3 regions of the Streptomyces sp. NPDC012510 genome follow, and region 2 is predicted to be linked to each of the others. Evidence: predicted binding sites of a transcription regulator. Region 2 holds the regulator's gene; each other region holds the start of a gene.
The links. Region 2 encodes HrcA, which represses chaperone genes, less so after heat shock. Its sites were predicted from a motif close to TTNGCACTCNGNNNNNCNGAGTGCNAA; they were not measured.
Positions count from the first base shown of each region.

Region 1: groES (co-chaperone GroES) is a predicted target of HrcA. The motif match lies at 1,970-1,996, and genes of this name have one in related genera.
Region 3: groL (chaperonin GroEL) is a predicted target of HrcA. The motif match lies at 2,018-2,044, and genes of this name have one in related genera.

Region 1 covers NZ_JBIBEN010000006.1:295,450-300,575, forward strand. The annotation lists gene ACFY9I_RS14035 (polysaccharide deacetylase family protein) at 1-567, shown strand, start outside; gene ACFY9I_RS14040 (hypothetical protein) at 558-872, opposite strand; gene ACFY9I_RS14045 (polysaccharide deacetylase family protein) at 987-1,859, shown strand; gene groES (co-chaperone GroES) at 2,143-2,451, shown strand; gene groL (chaperonin GroEL) at 2,612-4,240, shown strand; gene ACFY9I_RS14060 (ester cyclase) at 4,331-5,038, opposite strand.
Region 2 covers NZ_JBIBEN010000002.1:33,409-38,534, forward strand. The annotation lists gene ACFY9I_RS03040 (16S rRNA (uracil(1498)-N(3))-methyltransferase) at 1-301, opposite strand, end outside; gene ACFY9I_RS03045 (nitronate monooxygenase) at 301-1,410, opposite strand; gene dnaJ (molecular chaperone DnaJ) at 1,625-2,758, opposite strand; gene hrcA (heat-inducible transcriptional repressor HrcA) at 2,759-3,775, opposite strand; gene ACFY9I_RS03060 (MBL fold metallo-hydrolase) at 4,082-4,837, shown strand; gene ACFY9I_RS03065 (DUF3097 family protein) at 4,880-5,126, shown strand, end outside.
Region 3 covers NZ_JBIBEN010000030.1:62,590-67,715, forward strand. The annotation lists gene thrC (threonine synthase) at 1-692, shown strand, start outside; gene ACFY9I_RS37655 (MoaD/ThiS family protein) at 829-1,104, shown strand; gene ACFY9I_RS37660 (cold-shock protein) at 1,567-1,773, shown strand; gene groL (chaperonin GroEL) at 2,206-3,828, shown strand; gene ACFY9I_RS37670 (NADH:flavin oxidoreductase) at 4,040-5,126, shown strand, end outside.

The sequences.
Region 1 (5,126 bases), on a different contig from region 2:
GTTCCCACCCGCCACAAGGTCGTCTTCCTGACGATCGACGACGGTGCCGAGAAGGACCCCGCGTTCCTGCGGATGATGAGCGATCTCCGGATCCCGTACACCGCCTTCCTCAGCGACTACCTGATCGAGGACGACTACGGCTACTTCGAGCGGATGCGCGACCGTGGTGTCGTCCTCGACAACCACACCCTCAACCACCGCTACCTGCCCGCCCTCTCCTACACCGCCCAGAAGCGCGAGATCTGCGGCATGCAGGACGTGATCGAGAAGCGGTACGGCGAACGGCCCACCCTCTTCCGGCCGCCGTACGGCAGCTACGACCAGGACACCCTGCGGGCCGCCAAGGTCTGCGGCATCGAGGCGGTCCCCCTCTGGAACGAGGAGGTCTTCGCCGACCGCTGGGAGTACCGGGAAGGGGACCGAGAGCTGCGCCCGGGCGACATCGTCCTCAGTCACTTCCGGGGCGAGGGCGACTGGAAGGGCACCATGCGCGACATGATCCGCCGCTTCCTGAACCGGGTCACCGCCGAGGGGTACGCGGTGGCGAGACTGGAGGACTACCTGTGAGGAGGCCAGGGGGTCGTCGCGTGCGCGGAGGGCGGCGGCTGCGTGGCGGCCGCCGCCGGGTGCCGGGGGAGGGCGAGGCCCGGAGAGGCCGAGGACCGCGCGGCGGATGCGGGATGCGTGAGAGGACCGAGCGCACAGGACATGCGCCGGGTGCCGAAAGCGCGGGGGGTGCCGGGAGCGCCGGGCATGTCGGGGGTGCGGGGCATGTCGGGGGTGCGGAGAGCGTCGGGAGCGGCAGCCGTGTCGGGGGTGCGGAGGGCGCCGTGGGCGGCAGGCGTGCCGGGGGTGCGGAGGGCGTCCGGCATGCCGGGACGCGGGCAGGGCGGGCGGGGCGTGCGGAGCCGACGGCACGCGCGTGGTGGTGCGGCGCACGCCGCTCCGCGCCCCTCCCGACGGCCCGTACGACGGCGACCCGCGCACTGGCCCTCCTCGCCTCCCTCGCCGTCCTGCTGGTCCCCGGATGCGCCGCCCGGCCCCCCGAGCCGGTCGGCCGGGCCGCTCCGCCGCCGCCCTCGTCCCGCACCTCGGCGCCGGCACCCTCTACCGGAGCCACGACACCGGCACCCTCTACCCGAGCCCCGACATCGGCCTCGACACCGCCCCCAGGCCCTCACCAGCCCCCGTACCGACGTTGGGGCCTTCCCTCGCCGCTCGCCCCCGCGCCATGGCCCCCCGATCGGCCGGTGGCCCCTCGCGCGGCCGGGCCGGCGCCGGTCGTCGGCCGCGTTCCGACGCGGGACAAGGTGGTCTTCCTGACGTACGACGACGGTGCCGAGAGGGACCCCCGGTTCGCCGCGATGGTGCGTGAGCTGCGGCTGCCGGTGACCCTGTTCCTGACGGACCGCGTCGTGGGGCCGGGGTACGGCCACTTCGCCCGCCTGCGGGCGGTCGGCGCGACCGTGCAGAACCACACGCTCGACCACAGGGCCCTGCGCGGCCTGCCGTACGCCGGACAGCGCGCCGAGATCTGCGGTCAGCAGTACAAGCTGGGGCAGCGCTTCGGTGTCCGCCCGACCCTCTTCCGCCCGCCGTACGGCGTCTACGACACCACCACGCTCCGCGCCGCCGCCGACTGCGGCATCGGCGCGGTCGTCCTGTGGAGCGCGTCCCTGCGGAGCACCGGTCTCCGCCACACCGTGGCCGACCGCCTCCGCCCCGGCGACATCGTCCTTGCCGGCACCGGCGGACCGGGCCGACTGGAGGGCGCGACCCTCACCCGGATGACGGCCGGACTGTTGCGGCGCATCCAGGAGCGGGGCCTAACGGTGGGCCGCCTGGAGGACTACCTCTGACGCCCGTGCGGCACGGTCCGGCGCCCGGTCGACGCATGCCCACGGCCCGCACGACACGCCCCCGGCGACTCGCCCGACACGCCCGCCGCGACCCGCCACACCGCACGCGATTAGCAGTCCGCTTGACCGAGTGCTAATCGCGGTCATAGTCTCAGGTCTGGCACTCCCCCCTGGAGAGTGCCAACTACGCGACGGGCAGGTCCGGCACCCGCGACGACGGATCCACCTGGTCGCCACCTCAGACAGTTAACCCCGTGAGATCTCCGAAGGGGGAGGTCGGATCGTGACGACCACCAGCTCCAAGGTTGCCATCAAGCCGCTCGAGGACCGCATCGTGGTCCAGCCGCTCGACGCCGAGCAGACCACCGCCTCTGGCCTGGTCATCCCGGACACCGCCAAGGAGAAGCCCCAGGAGGGCGTCGTCCTGGCCGTGGGCCCGGGCCGCTTCGAGAACGGCGAGCGCCTGCCGCTCGACGTCAAGACCGGCGACATCGTGCTGTACAGCAAGTACGGCGGCACCGAGGTGAAGTACAACGGCGAGGAGTACCTCGTCCTCTCGGCTCGCGACGTCCTCGCGATCATCGAGAAGTAAGGGGGGTCTGGGGGTCACCCCCAGAAATCCCGCATCGGCTTCCTCACCGAAGCACATTGCTTGTGAGCTGCGCCCTTGGCCCCCCGCGACCACTAATGAGCCGGGCGTCAGGGGCGCAGTTCGTTTCACCGACATTTTCCGAGAGGGCTGAACCGCTCCCATGGCGAAGATCCTGAAGTTCGACGAGGACGCCCGTCGCGCCCTCGAGCGCGGCGTCAACAAGCTTGCCGACACGGTCAAGGTGACGATCGGCCCCAAGGGTCGCAACGTCGTCATCGACAAGAAGTTCGGCGCCCCCACCATCACCAACGACGGTGTGACCATCGCCCGCGAGGTCGAGGTCGAGGACCCGTACGAGAACCTCGGTGCCCAGCTGGTGAAGGAGGTGGCGACCAAGACCAACGACATCGCGGGTGACGGTACGACCACCGCCACCGTGCTCGCCCAGGCGCTCGTGCGCGAGGGCCTGAAGAACGTCGCCGCCGGTGCCTCCCCGGCCGCCCTGAAGAAGGGCATCGACGCCGCCGTCGCCGCGGTCTCCGAGGAGCTCCTCGCGACCGCCCGCCCGATCGACGAGAAGTCCGACATCGCCGCCGTCGCCGGTCTGTCCGCCCAGGACGCCCAGGTCGGCGAGCTCATCGCCGAGGCGATGGACAAGGTCGGCAAGGACGGTGTCATCACCGTCGAGGAGTCCAACACCTTCGGTCTGGAGCTGGACTTCACCGAGGGCATGGCCTTCGACAAGGGCTACCTGTCGCCGTACTTCGTGACGGACCAGGAGCGTATGGAGGCCGTCCTCGACGACCCGTACATCCTCATCCACCAGGGCAAGATCGGCGCCATCGCCGACCTGCTGCCGCTGCTGGAGAAGGTCATCCAGGCCAACGCCTCCAAGCCGCTGCTGATCATCGCCGAGGACGTCGAGGGCGAGGCCCTGTCGACCCTCGTCGTCAACAAGATCCGCGGCACCTTCAACGCGGTCGCCGTGAAGGCCCCCGGCTTCGGTGACCGTCGCAAGGCGATGCTGCAGGACATGGCGACGCTGACCGGCGCCGAGGTCATCTCCGAGGAGGTCGGCCTCAAGCTCGACCAGGTCGGCCTGGACGTGCTGGGCTCCGCCCGCCGCGTCACCGTCACCAAGGACGACACCACGATCGTCGACGGCGCCGGCGACTCCGGGGCCGTCCAGGGCCGCGTCGCCCAGATCAAGGCCGAGATCGAGAACACGGACTCCGACTGGGACCGCGAGAAGCTCCAGGAGCGCCTCGCGAAGCTGGCCGGCGGCGTGTGCGTCATCAAGGTCGGCGCCGCCACCGAGGTGGAGCTGAAGGAGAAGAAGCACCGTCTGGAGGACGCCATCTCCGCGACCCGTGCCGCGGTCGAGGAGGGCATCGTCTCCGGTGGTGGCTCCGCGCTCGTCCACGCCGTCAAGGTCCTCGAGGGCAACCTCGGCAAGACCGGCGACGAGGCCACGGGTGTCGCGGTCGTCCGCAAGGCCGCCGTCGAGCCGCTGCGCTGGATCGCCGAGAACGCCGGCCTGGAGGGCTACGTCATCACCTCCAAGGTCGCCGAGCTCGACAAGGGCCAGGGCTTCAACGCCGCCACCGGCGAGTACGGCGACCTGGTCAAGTCCGGCGTCATCGACCCGGTCAAGGTCACCCGCTCCGCCCTGGAGAACGCCGCCTCCATCGCCTCCCTCCTCCTGACGACCGAGACCCTGGTCGTCGAGAAGAAGGAAGAGGAGCCGGCCGACGCGGGCCACGGCCACGGTCACGGCCACTCCCACTGACGCGGGACACGTCGGCGAGCAAGCCGTAGATGAGGCCCGGCATCCCCGTACGCGGGGGTGCCGGGCCTTCCCGCGTCACGGCCCGATGACCTATTTCTCCAGGTCGTCGAGGGCTCCGAGCTGCCCCATCAACCCGAGCCGGTCGTACTCCCACCATCCCTCGGCGATCTTCCCCTCGGGGGTGAACCGGTGAATGGTCGTCCCGGTCATCCGGACCGTCCTCCCGCTGGCCGGAATCCCGAGGAAGTCCCCCTTGTGGGTCGCGTCCCAGGTCCACCGCGTGCACACCCGGTCATCCTGGGCGAGCTGGTCCTCCACGGTGAACGCGTAGTCGAACGCGCTCCGCCACTCCTCGCAGGTCCGTCGGAACGCGTCCATCCCGATGGCGTCCGGCTCCCCGGAGGGCACATGGTCGTGATAGTCCTCCACGAGCAGATCGTTGAGCGGCGGCAGCTCCCCCTTCACGGCCAGCGTCTCGAAGAACCGCCGCGCCGTCCCCGTGTAGAGCTGCTCGTCCCGCACCACGTCCAGATCCGTGAACGTCGGCATCTCGTCGCAGAGCGCGATCATGTCCTGGAAGATCCGGTCCGTCTCCGGCAGCCCGGAGTTCCGCATGGCCTCCTCGTACGACGGGAACTCCACTATCTCGATGACGTGCGACGAGTCGGACCGGTCCGTGCCGACCACACTGTGCGTCGCCGTCCGCTTCCCCTTGGTCTGCTCGACCCACCTGTCCATCAGCCGGTTCATCTCGTCGAGCCGACTGGTCCTGCAGTCGATGAGCTGCACGAACGTCATGCCACACCACCTCCCGGCCCCCCTGGTCCGGTGAACCAGTCCATTGTCCCCCCACGTCCTCCCTCGCACCCTTTGGCACCATGGCCTC
Region 2 (5,126 bases):
CGACGGCCAGCTCACCCCGGTCCCCCTTGGGCAGCGCCTGGACGACGGTGATGCGGGGCTGTGCCGGAGCTTCCTTGTGGACGGTCTCCAGGTCCATGACGACAAGCCGGTCCTTGCCCTCGGCGGCCTTGACGACCCCCTCGGCCCACCGCCCGCGCCCGTCCGTGAGGACGATGTCCTCACCGGCCCGCAGCCGCTTCACGGAGACGGCGTGCCGCCCCTCGGGCCCGTCGAGCACGAACTCGCCGCCGCAGCCGTCCGGCAGTTCCAGCGACTCGACGACGAACACGGGCGCGGTCATCAGCCCTCACTCCCGGTACGGTCACCGGCCGCCCGGCCGCCCACCCATGCGGAGGCCTGTTCGGCCTGCGCGGCGGCGATCTCGGTGGTCAGCACCTCGACCAGTTTCCCGGCGGGCAGGTCCCGGGCCATCCGGTGCCCCTGCCCGGCCCACAGCGCCATGCCCTGCGCGTCCCCGGCCTGGGCGGCGGCCTTGCGCAGCGGCGAGGTGAGGTGGTGGACGTCGGGGTAGGCGACGGGCGCGTAGGGGCCGTGCTCGCGCAGGAACCGGTTGACCAGGCCGCGGGCCGGGCGCCCGGAGAAGGCGCGGGTCAGCTCGGTGCGGACGAAGAGGGGGTTGGTCAACGCCTGTTTGTGCACGGCGTGCGCGCCGGACTCGGGGGTGGCCAGGAAGGCCGTGCCGAGCTGGGCCGCGCTCACACCGGCCATGAGGAGCGCGGCGATCTGGCCGCCGCGCATGATGCCGCCGGCGGCGACCATCGGCAGGGCCACGGCCTCGCGGACCTGGGCGACCAGGGAGAGCAGACCGATGCCGGCGCAGTCCCGCTCGGGGTCGTCCCGGTGGGTGCCCTGATGGCCGCCCGCCTCGACGCCCTGCACGATCACCGCGTGGGCACCCGACCGCTCCACGGCCTGCGCCTCCTCCACCGAGGTCGCGGTGACCAGGGTGAGCGTGCCCTTGCGGGCGAGGGACTCGACGACCTCGGGGGTCGGGCAGCCGAAGTGGAACGACACCACCGGTACCGGGTTGTCGAGCAGCACGGCGAGCTTGGCCTCGTAGCCGTCGTCGCGTCCGCTGTCGGGGTCGCCCAGGTCGGCCTCGTACCAGGTGGCCTCACCGGCCAACTGCTCCGCGTACACCTCGACGGCGGCGGGCTCGGCATACTCGGGCTGCGGCATGAAGAGGTTCACGCCGAACGGCCGCGCGGTCAGCGCCCGTAGCGCCTTGATCTCCTGGTACATCCCGTCGGCCGTCTTGTACCCGGCGGCGAGGAAGCCCAGCCCGCCCGCCTCGGACACGGCGGCGGCCAGTCGCGGCACGGAGACGCCGCCGGCCATGGGGGCCTGCACGATCGGAAGCGGGACGAGATCGGTCAGCGCGGAGGACATGACGGCATGGTGCCACTGTCCTCCGGACATCGCCGAATCGGGGACGGAGGGTTGTTGGTCGGGTGCGGGTGAGTGGGGGCTGGTCGCGCAGTTCCCCGCGCCCCGAAAAGACCAGGCCTGCGGGCCTGAAAAGCACGGGGCGCAGCCCGTGCTTTTCAGGGGCGCGGGGAACTGCGCGAGAAGCCCCACTCACCCGCACCCGACGAACAAGCCGTCAGCGCCCGTTGAACGCGTCCTTCAGCCGCGAGAACAACCCTTGCTGCCCCGGCTGGAACTGCCCCATCGGCCGCTCCTCGCCCCGCAGCACGGCGAGCTGCCGCAGCAGCCCCTCCTGCTCGGGGTCGAGCTTCGTCGGCGTCTGCACCTCGACGTGGACGATCAGATCCCCACGCCCGCCACCGCGCAGATGCGTGACACCCCGCCCGTGCAGCGGGATCGACTGTCCCGACTGGGTCCCGGGCCGGATGTCGACCTCCTCGAGACCGTCCAGCGTCTCCAGCGGCACCTTGGTGCCCAGCGCCGCCGCCGTCATCGGGATCGTCACCGTGCAGTGCAGATCGTCGCCGCGCCGCTGGAAGGTCGGGTGCGGCAGCTCGTGGATCTCGACGTACAGGTCACCGGCGGGGCCGCCACCGGGCCCGACCTCGCCCTCACCGGCGAGCTGGATCCGCGTGCCGTTGTCGACACCGGCCGGGATCTTGACCGTGAGCGTCCGTCGCGACCGCACCCGCCCGTCGCCCGCGCACTCGGGGCACGGGTTGGGGACGATCGTGCCGAAGCCCTGGCACTGCGGGCAGGGCCGGGAGGTCATGACCTGGCCGAGGAAGGACCGGGTGACCTGGGAGACCTCACCACGACCGCGACACATGTCACAGGTCTGGGCGGTGGTTCCCGGGGCCGCGCCCTCGCCGCTGCACGTGGCGCAGACGATGGCGGTGTCGACCTGGATGTCCTTCGTCGTGCCGAAGGCCGCCTCCTCGAGGTCGATCTCCAGCCGGATCATCGCGTCCTGGCCACGGCGCGTGCGCGACCGGGGACCCCGCTGGGACGCCGTACCGAAGAAGGCGTCCATGATGTCCGAGAAGTTCCCGAAGCCGCCCGCGCCGAAGCCGCCCGCGCCGCCGCCCGCCTGGGAGAGCGGGTCGCCGCCGAGGTCGTAGACCTGCTTCTTCTGCGGGTCCGAGAGCACCTCGTAGGCGGCGTTGATCTCCTTGAACCGCTCCTGGGTCTTCGGATCGGGGTTGACGTCCGGGTGGAGCTCGCGCGCGAGCCTCCGGAACGCCTTCTTGATCTCGTCCTGGGAAGCGTCGCGGCGCACGCCGAGCACGGCGTAGTAGTCCGTGGCCACTTAAGACTCCGCCAGGATCTGTCCGACGTACCGTGCCACCGCTCGTACCGCTCCCATCGTTCCCGGATAGTCCATGCGCGTAGGTCCGACCACGCCCAGCTTCGCTACTGCCTCGCCGCCCGAACCGTAACCGACGGAGACGACGGACGTGGAGTTGAGTCCCTCATAGGCGTTCTCATGACCGATGCGTACGGTCATGCCCGAATCCCCTGCCTCGCCAAGCAACTTGAGGAGGACGACCTGCTCCTCCAAGGCTTCCAGCACGGGCCGGATGGTGAGGGGGAAGTCATGTCCGAAGCGGGTGAGATTGGCGGTGCCGCCGATCATCAGCCGCTCCTCGCTCTCCTCGACGAGTGCTTCGAGGAGGGTGGAGAGCACCGTCGCGACCGTCCCCCGGTCCTCGACGTCGAACGCCTCCGGCAGGTCCTCGACCAGCCGGGGCACGTCGGTGAACCGGCGGCCCGCGACCTTGCTGTTGAGCCGGGCGCGCAGATCCGCGAGTGACGTTTCCCCGAAGGGCGCCGGGCAGTCCACCAGCCGCTGCTCCACCCGTCCCGTGTCCGTGATCAGCACGAGCATCAGCCGGGCGGGGGCCAGCGACAACAGCTCGACGTGCCGCACCGTCGACCGTGTGAGCGACGGATACTGCACGACGGCGACCTGCCGCGTGAGCTGCGCGAGCAGCCGCACGGTCCGGGCCACCACGTCGTCCAGATCGACCGCGCCGTCCAGGAAGTTCTGGATGGCGCGCCGCTCGGGCGGGGTCATGGGCTTGACGCCGGCCAGCTTGTCGACGAAGAGCCGGTACCCCTTGTCGGTGGGGATGCGGCCCGCACTGGTGTGGGGCTGGGCGATGAAGCCCTCGTCCTCCAGCGCCGCCATGTCGTTGCGGACGGTCGCCGGGGAGACACCGAGGTTGTGCCGCTCCGTGAGCGCCTTGGAACCGACCGGTTCCTCGGTGCCCACATAGTCCTGGACGATGGCGCGCAGCACCTGGAGCCTGCGTTCACTGAGCACCGCGCACACCTCCAGCTCGCTCTCCTGTGACTCCCCCTTGGCACTCGCCCCGGGCGAGTGCCAACACTCCCCGCCCAGTGTACGGCGGTGGGGTACGCCCCCGGCAAGGCCGGTCCAGCCATGTCATGCCGACGTGTACCGACCTGTCCGGCGATGTCGGGCCGCTTCCTACCGACGGGTAGGTGCGCCGACGGGCCGGGACGGGAAGGTGGTGACACCTCTGCGGGGAGGTGCCGGTGCTCTTTCACGGGACGGGGCCCTCCCCCGACCACGCGGTCCGGGGAGCGCTACAGCTAGCGTCGGCGCATGACGGTGACTTGGGAAGAGCTCGGGTGGGAGGGATTGGCACCCGGTGTCGGCCGGTGCCGCCTGCCGGGCTGGGACTGCACGGTCGGGCTGGTGGTCGGGGACGGCGCGGCCCTGCTGATCGACTCGGGTTCCAGCCTGCGGGAGGGCGCGCGGTTGCGTGCCGAGGCGCGTCGACTGCTCGGCGGCGGCCGTGTGACACATCTCGCGCTCACCCACGCCCACTTCGACCATGTCTTCGGGGCGGCGGCGTTCGCCGGGGTGGAGGTGTTCGGTGCGGTCGGACTGGGCGCAGCCCTGACCCGGGAACGTGACGTTCTCCGCGCGGACGCCGTACGCCACGGTCTCGATCCGGCGGCGGCTTCCGAGGCCGCCGAACTCCTCGTCCCGCCCGGCCACCATGTCTCCGGCGAGTGGACCCTCGATCTGGGCGGCGGTCACCAGGTGCTGCTGGCGAACGTGGGACCGGGACACACCGCACACGACCTGGTGGTCCTGGTCCCGGGCACCCCGGCCACCGCGAGATCCGCCGGTTCGCCGGAGGTCGTCTTCTGCGGGGACCTGGTCGAGGAGTCCGGTGAACCCCAGGCCGGTCCCGACGCCGTCCCCGCCCGCTGGCCGGCGGCGCTGGACCGCCTCCTGGCCCTGGGCGGCGAGGACGCGCTCTACGTCCCCGGTCACGGGGCGGTGGTGGACGCGGCCTTCGTACGGGGCCAACGCGACGCGCTGGCCCGCCGCTTCGGCGTGTCGCGCTGACCCCGGGAGCTTCCGGGCGCCGCTTCTCCTATCGTCATCCGAATGCGCCAGTACTCACCCGATCTGACCCCTCCGTGGAAGAGGCCCAAGCCGGCCCCCGAGGTCCCGGCCGACCCCGGCCTGGTCGTCGAGGAGCCCACGACCGGCTTCTGCGGCGCGGTCATCCGCTGTGAGGCGGGCACGGTGACGTTGGAGGACCGCTTCGGCAAGCACCGGGTGTTCCCGCTGGAACCCCGTGGCTTCCTCCTGGAGGGCCGGGTGGTGACGCTGGTTCGCCCCTCGTCGTCGG
Region 3 (5,126 bases), on a different contig from region 2:
ACTACGACGATGTGAACCGCTTCTGCTCCGAGCTGATCGGCGACCCGGCCGGCGAGGGCTGGGGCTTCGTCAACGTCAACCTGCGGCCGTACTACGCGGAGGGCTCCAAGACCCTGGCGTACGAGATCTGCGAGCAGCTCGGCTGGAGGCTGCCGGACCAGCTCGTGGTGCCGATCGCCTCCGGGTCGCAGCTCACGAAGATCGACAAGGGGCTGCAGGAGCTGATCAAGCTCGGGCTCGTCGAGGACAAGCCGTACAAGATCTTCGGTGCGCAGGCTGAGGGGTGCTCGCCGGTGTCGGTGGCCTTCAAGGCCGGGCACGACGTGGTGCGCCCCCAGAAGCCGAACACGATCGCGAAGTCGCTCGCGATCGGCAACCCGGCGGACGGGCCGTACGTCCTCGACATCGCCCGGCGGACCGGCGGGGCCGTGGAGGACGTGAACGACGAGCAGGTTGTCGAGGCGATCAAGTTGCTGGCGCGGACGGAGGGGATCTTCGCGGAGACCGCCGGCGGTGTGACGGTCGGAGTCACCCGGAAGCTGATCGAGAACGGGGTGCTCGACCCGACGCTGACGACCGTCGTGCTCAACACGGGGGATGGTCTGAAGACGCTGGACGCGGTGGCCGGAACCGGGCTTACGGCGACCATTCGGCCCAACCTTGATTCGTTCCGTGCAGCCGGTCTTGCGTAAGGCCTGGTAGTCGTTCGTCTGCGGGGCTGTGGGGGCTTGTCGCGCCCACGCGGCGGAGCCGCACATCCAACGCAGCCGCACATCCAACGCAGTCCCGCGCTCCTAACCCCACTGCTCTGACCGGAGGTCACACGTCATGTCCGTCAATGTTCGGATCCCTACCATCCTGCGCACTTACACGGGCGGCCAGGCTGAAGTCCAGGCCGAAGGGGCCACCCTCGCCGAGGTCATCGCCGATCTGGAAAAGAACCACAACGGGATCGCCGCCCGGGTTCTGGATGATCAGGGCAAGTTGCGGCGGTTCGTGAATGTGTACGTGAATGACGACGATGTCCGGTTCGAGCAGGGGCTGGAGACGGCCACTCCGGACGGCGCCGGCGTGTCCATCATTCCGGCGGTCGCCGGTGGCTGAGGCCCGGCGAGTACCGGCCGGTAGTAACCGTCGGTAACATTGATTACCGAGCGTTCACCGAATTGCCCCCTCCGCGAGAGAAGCGGAGGGGGCAATTCTCTATGATTAAGCGCGGTAGAGTTGGGGAACCCGGTCCGATCGCCGTAGTGATTCCATGCCGGGTGCATATTTGATCGCGCCGCACGCCCTATATGAAGTAGCCAAAGTGTGCAGGGCTTTTGTGTAATTTGTTCCCTTTGTGGGGCCCGACTTGCCCTGAATTCGGGCGAATTGTTCGTACATTCCCGACCGGTCGTGTCCAGATTTCTCGTCCGATTGACCTGTTGCAGAGGGCAGTTGGACAGATACATTCGGCCGCGGTCGACGCGTTCCGGCGCACGCCCCCAACCGTTGGGGGGTGAGGTCTGACCCGGATCCGCGAAGTGTGGATCTGTGCAAGGGCCAGTAATAGGGGAGTTAGGCATGGCTCAGGGCACCGTCAAGTGGTTCAACGCGGAGAAGGGGTACGGCTTCATCGCGGTCGACGGTGGTGCGGATGTATTCGTCCACTACAGCGCGATCCAGATGGACGGTTACCGCACCCTGGAAGAGGGCCAGCGGGTCGAGTTCGAGATCTCGCAGGGTCAGAAGGGGCCGCAGGCGGACATGGTCCGGCTCGCGGCCGGCTGAAGTAACGCGCCGGGTTTTCGCAGCGACGTTCTTCGTTCTTTTCGGGAGGGCCCGCACCCCGTACAGGGGTGCGGGCCCTCCTGCGTGTGGGGGTGCCGAGAGGTCCCGAGCCGCTGCCGAGCCGCTGCCGAGGCGCTGCCGGGAGGGCGCGCGGGGGCGCGTTCACCTGCGGATCACCGAGAGGCGCTTGCTCCCGCCCGTCACCCGACCACCACCCCTCGACGAGCCCGCTACGCGGGCGCACCTTGCACTCGGGCATGCCGAGTGCTAATCATTGGCGTTAGCACTCTGAAGGTGAGAGTGACAACGAGGACCGGGTCGGTGAGGCCCGCAGGCCATGTGGGGCAAGGAACCACGAGGCAGGCAGGCCGTCCGTCGCGGGCGCCAGCGCGGTCCGGAGCAATCCACCCCAGTCCGGGAGGACCACTTCACATGGCCAAGATCATCGCGTTCGACGAGGAGGCGCGGCGCGGCCTCGAGCGCGGCATGAACCAGCTCGCGGACGCCGTCAAGGTGACGCTCGGCCCCAAGGGCCGGAACGTCGTCCTCGAGAAGAAGTGGGGCGCCCCCACGATCACCAACGATGGTGTGTCCATCGCCAAGGAGATCGAGCTCGAGGACCCGTACGAGAAGATCGGCGCCGAGCTGGTCAAGGAAGTCGCGAAGAAGACGGACGACGTAGCCGGTGACGGCACGACGACCGCGACCGTCCTTGCCCAGGCGCTCGTCCGCGAGGGCCTGCGCAACGTCGCCGCCGGCGCCAACCCGATGGCCCTGAAGCGCGGTATCGAGAAGGCCGTCGAGGCCGTCTCCGGTGCGCTGCTCGACCAGGCCAAGGAGGTCGAGACCAAGGAGCAGATCGCCTCCACCGCCTCCATCTCCGCCGCCGACACCCAGATCGGCGAGCTGATCGCCGAGGCCATGGACAAGGTCGGCAAGGAAGGCGTCATCACCGTCGAGGAGTCGCAGACCTTCGGTCTGGAGCTCGAGCTCACCGAGGGCATGCGCTTCGACAAGGGCTACATCTCCGCCTACTTCGCGACCGACATGGAGCGCATGGAGGCGGTGCTCGAGGACCCCTACATCCTCATCGCCAACTCCAAGGTCTCCAACGTCAAGGACCTGCTCCCGCTCCTGGAGAAGGTCATGCAGTCGGGCAAGCCGCTGCTGATCATCGCCGAGGACGTCGAGGGCGAGGCCCTGTCGACCCTGGTCGTCAACAAGATCCGTGGCACCTTCAAGTCCGTCGCCGTCAAGGCCCCGGGCTTCGGTGACCGCCGCAAGGCCATGCTCGGCGACATCGCCATCCTCACGGGCGGCGAGGTCATCTCCGAGGAGGTCGGCCTCAAGCTGGAGAACGCGACCCTGGACCTCCTGGGCCGCGCCCGCAAGGTCGTCATCACCAAGGACGAGACCACCATCGTCGACGGCGCCGGTGACACCGACCAGGTCCAGGGCCGGGTCAACCAGATCCGTGCCGAGATCGAGAACAGCGACTCGGACTACGACCGCGAGAAGCTCCAGGAGCGCCTGGCGAAGCTCGCGGGCGGCGTGGCCGTCATCAAGGCCGGTGCCGCGACCGAGGTCGAGCTCAAGGAGCGCAAGCACCGCATCGAGGACGCCGTTCGCAACGCGAAGGCGGCCGTCGAGGAGGGCATCGTCGCCGGTGGTGGCGTGGCCCTGCTCCAGGCCTCCCAGGTCTTCGAGAAGCTGGAGCTCGAGGGTGACGAGGCGACCGGCGCCAACGCCGTGAAGCTCGCCCTGGAGGCCCCGCTCAAGCAGATCGCCGTCAACGGTGGTCTCGAGGGTGGCGTCGTCGTGGAGAAGGTCCGCAACCTCCAGGTCGGCCACGGCCTGAACGCCGCGACCGGTGAGTACGTCGACATGATCGCCTCCGGCATCATCGACCCGGCGAAGGTGACGCGTTCCGCTCTGCAGAACGCCGCGTCCATCGCCGCGCTCTTCCTCACCACCGAGGCCGTCATCGCCGACAAGCCGGAGAAGGCCGCCGCGCCCGCCGGTGGCGGTATGCCGGGCGGTGACATGGACTTCTGATCGACCCCGGTCGATCGCCGTCCCGCGTGTCCGAGGGCGGCACCCCCTGTCGAGTCAGGGGGTGCCGCCCTCGGGCGTGTCCGGGGTCACAGCGGGTGGGGTGCCGCGGGTGGAATGCCGTGACGGCGGAGGAGGTTGAGAGGAGAGACATTATATGCGTACGCATGTAGTGAATATTCATCAGATCTCCGTACGCCCCCGAGGAGCCCACGTGACCACCGTCTCCACCTCCCGTGCCGCCGAGGTGCTGTCCCGCCCCGTCACGATCAACGGCCTGACCGTCCCCAACCGGATCGCCATGGCGCCCATGACGCGGGTGTTCTCGCCCGGTGGTGTGCCGGGTGCGGACGTGGCCTCGTACTACGGGCGGCGGGCCGCGGCGGGGGTGGGCCTGATCGTGACCGAGGGGACGTACGTCGGGCACGAGACGGCCGGCGATCTGGACGGGGTGCCCCGGTTCGCCGGGGAGGAGCAGCTCGCGGGGTGGGCGAAGGTCGCCGAGGCGGTGCACGCCGGGGGCGGCACGATCGTGCCGCAGCTCTGGCACATCGGCACGGTCCGCCAACAGGGCAAGCTCTTCCCGGACGCCCCGGTGTTCGGCCCCTCCGGACTGAAGGTCGACGGGACCGCGGCGGAGGGCGGCCGGGCCATGACGCAGGCCGACATCGACGAAGTCGTCGCGGCCTTCGCCAAGTCCGCCGCCGAGGCCGAGCGCATCGGCATGGACGGCGTCGAACTCCACGGCGCCCACGGCTATCTGATCGACCAGTTCCTGTGGGAGCGCACCAACCGCCGTACGGACGCCTACGGCGGTGACCTCGTCGCCCGTACGAAGTTCGCGGCGGAAGTCGTGGCGGCCGTGCGGGACTCCGTGTCCGCGACCTTCCCCGTCATCTTCCGCTACTCGCAGTGGAAGCAGGAGGCGTACGACGGGCGCCTCGCCGAGACGCCCCAGGAGCTGGAGGCGCTGCTGAGCCCGCTCGTGGCGGCCGGTGTCGACGCGTTCCACGCCTCCACGCGCCGCTACTGGCAGCCGGAGTTCGAGGGCTCCGAGCTCAACCTGGCTGGCTGGACGAAGAAGCTCACCGGCAAGCCCACCATCACCGTCGGCTCGGTCGGCCTGGACGGCGAGTTCCTCGCGGCGTTCGCCGGTGAGGGGGCGACGCTCAAGGGGATCGACGACCTGCTGGACGGGCTTGAGGCCGAGGAGTTCGACCTCGTCGCCGTGGGCCGCGCGCTGCTCCAGGACCCCGAGTGGGCGGCGAAGGTGCTCGACGGCCGCTTCGGCGAGCTGAAGG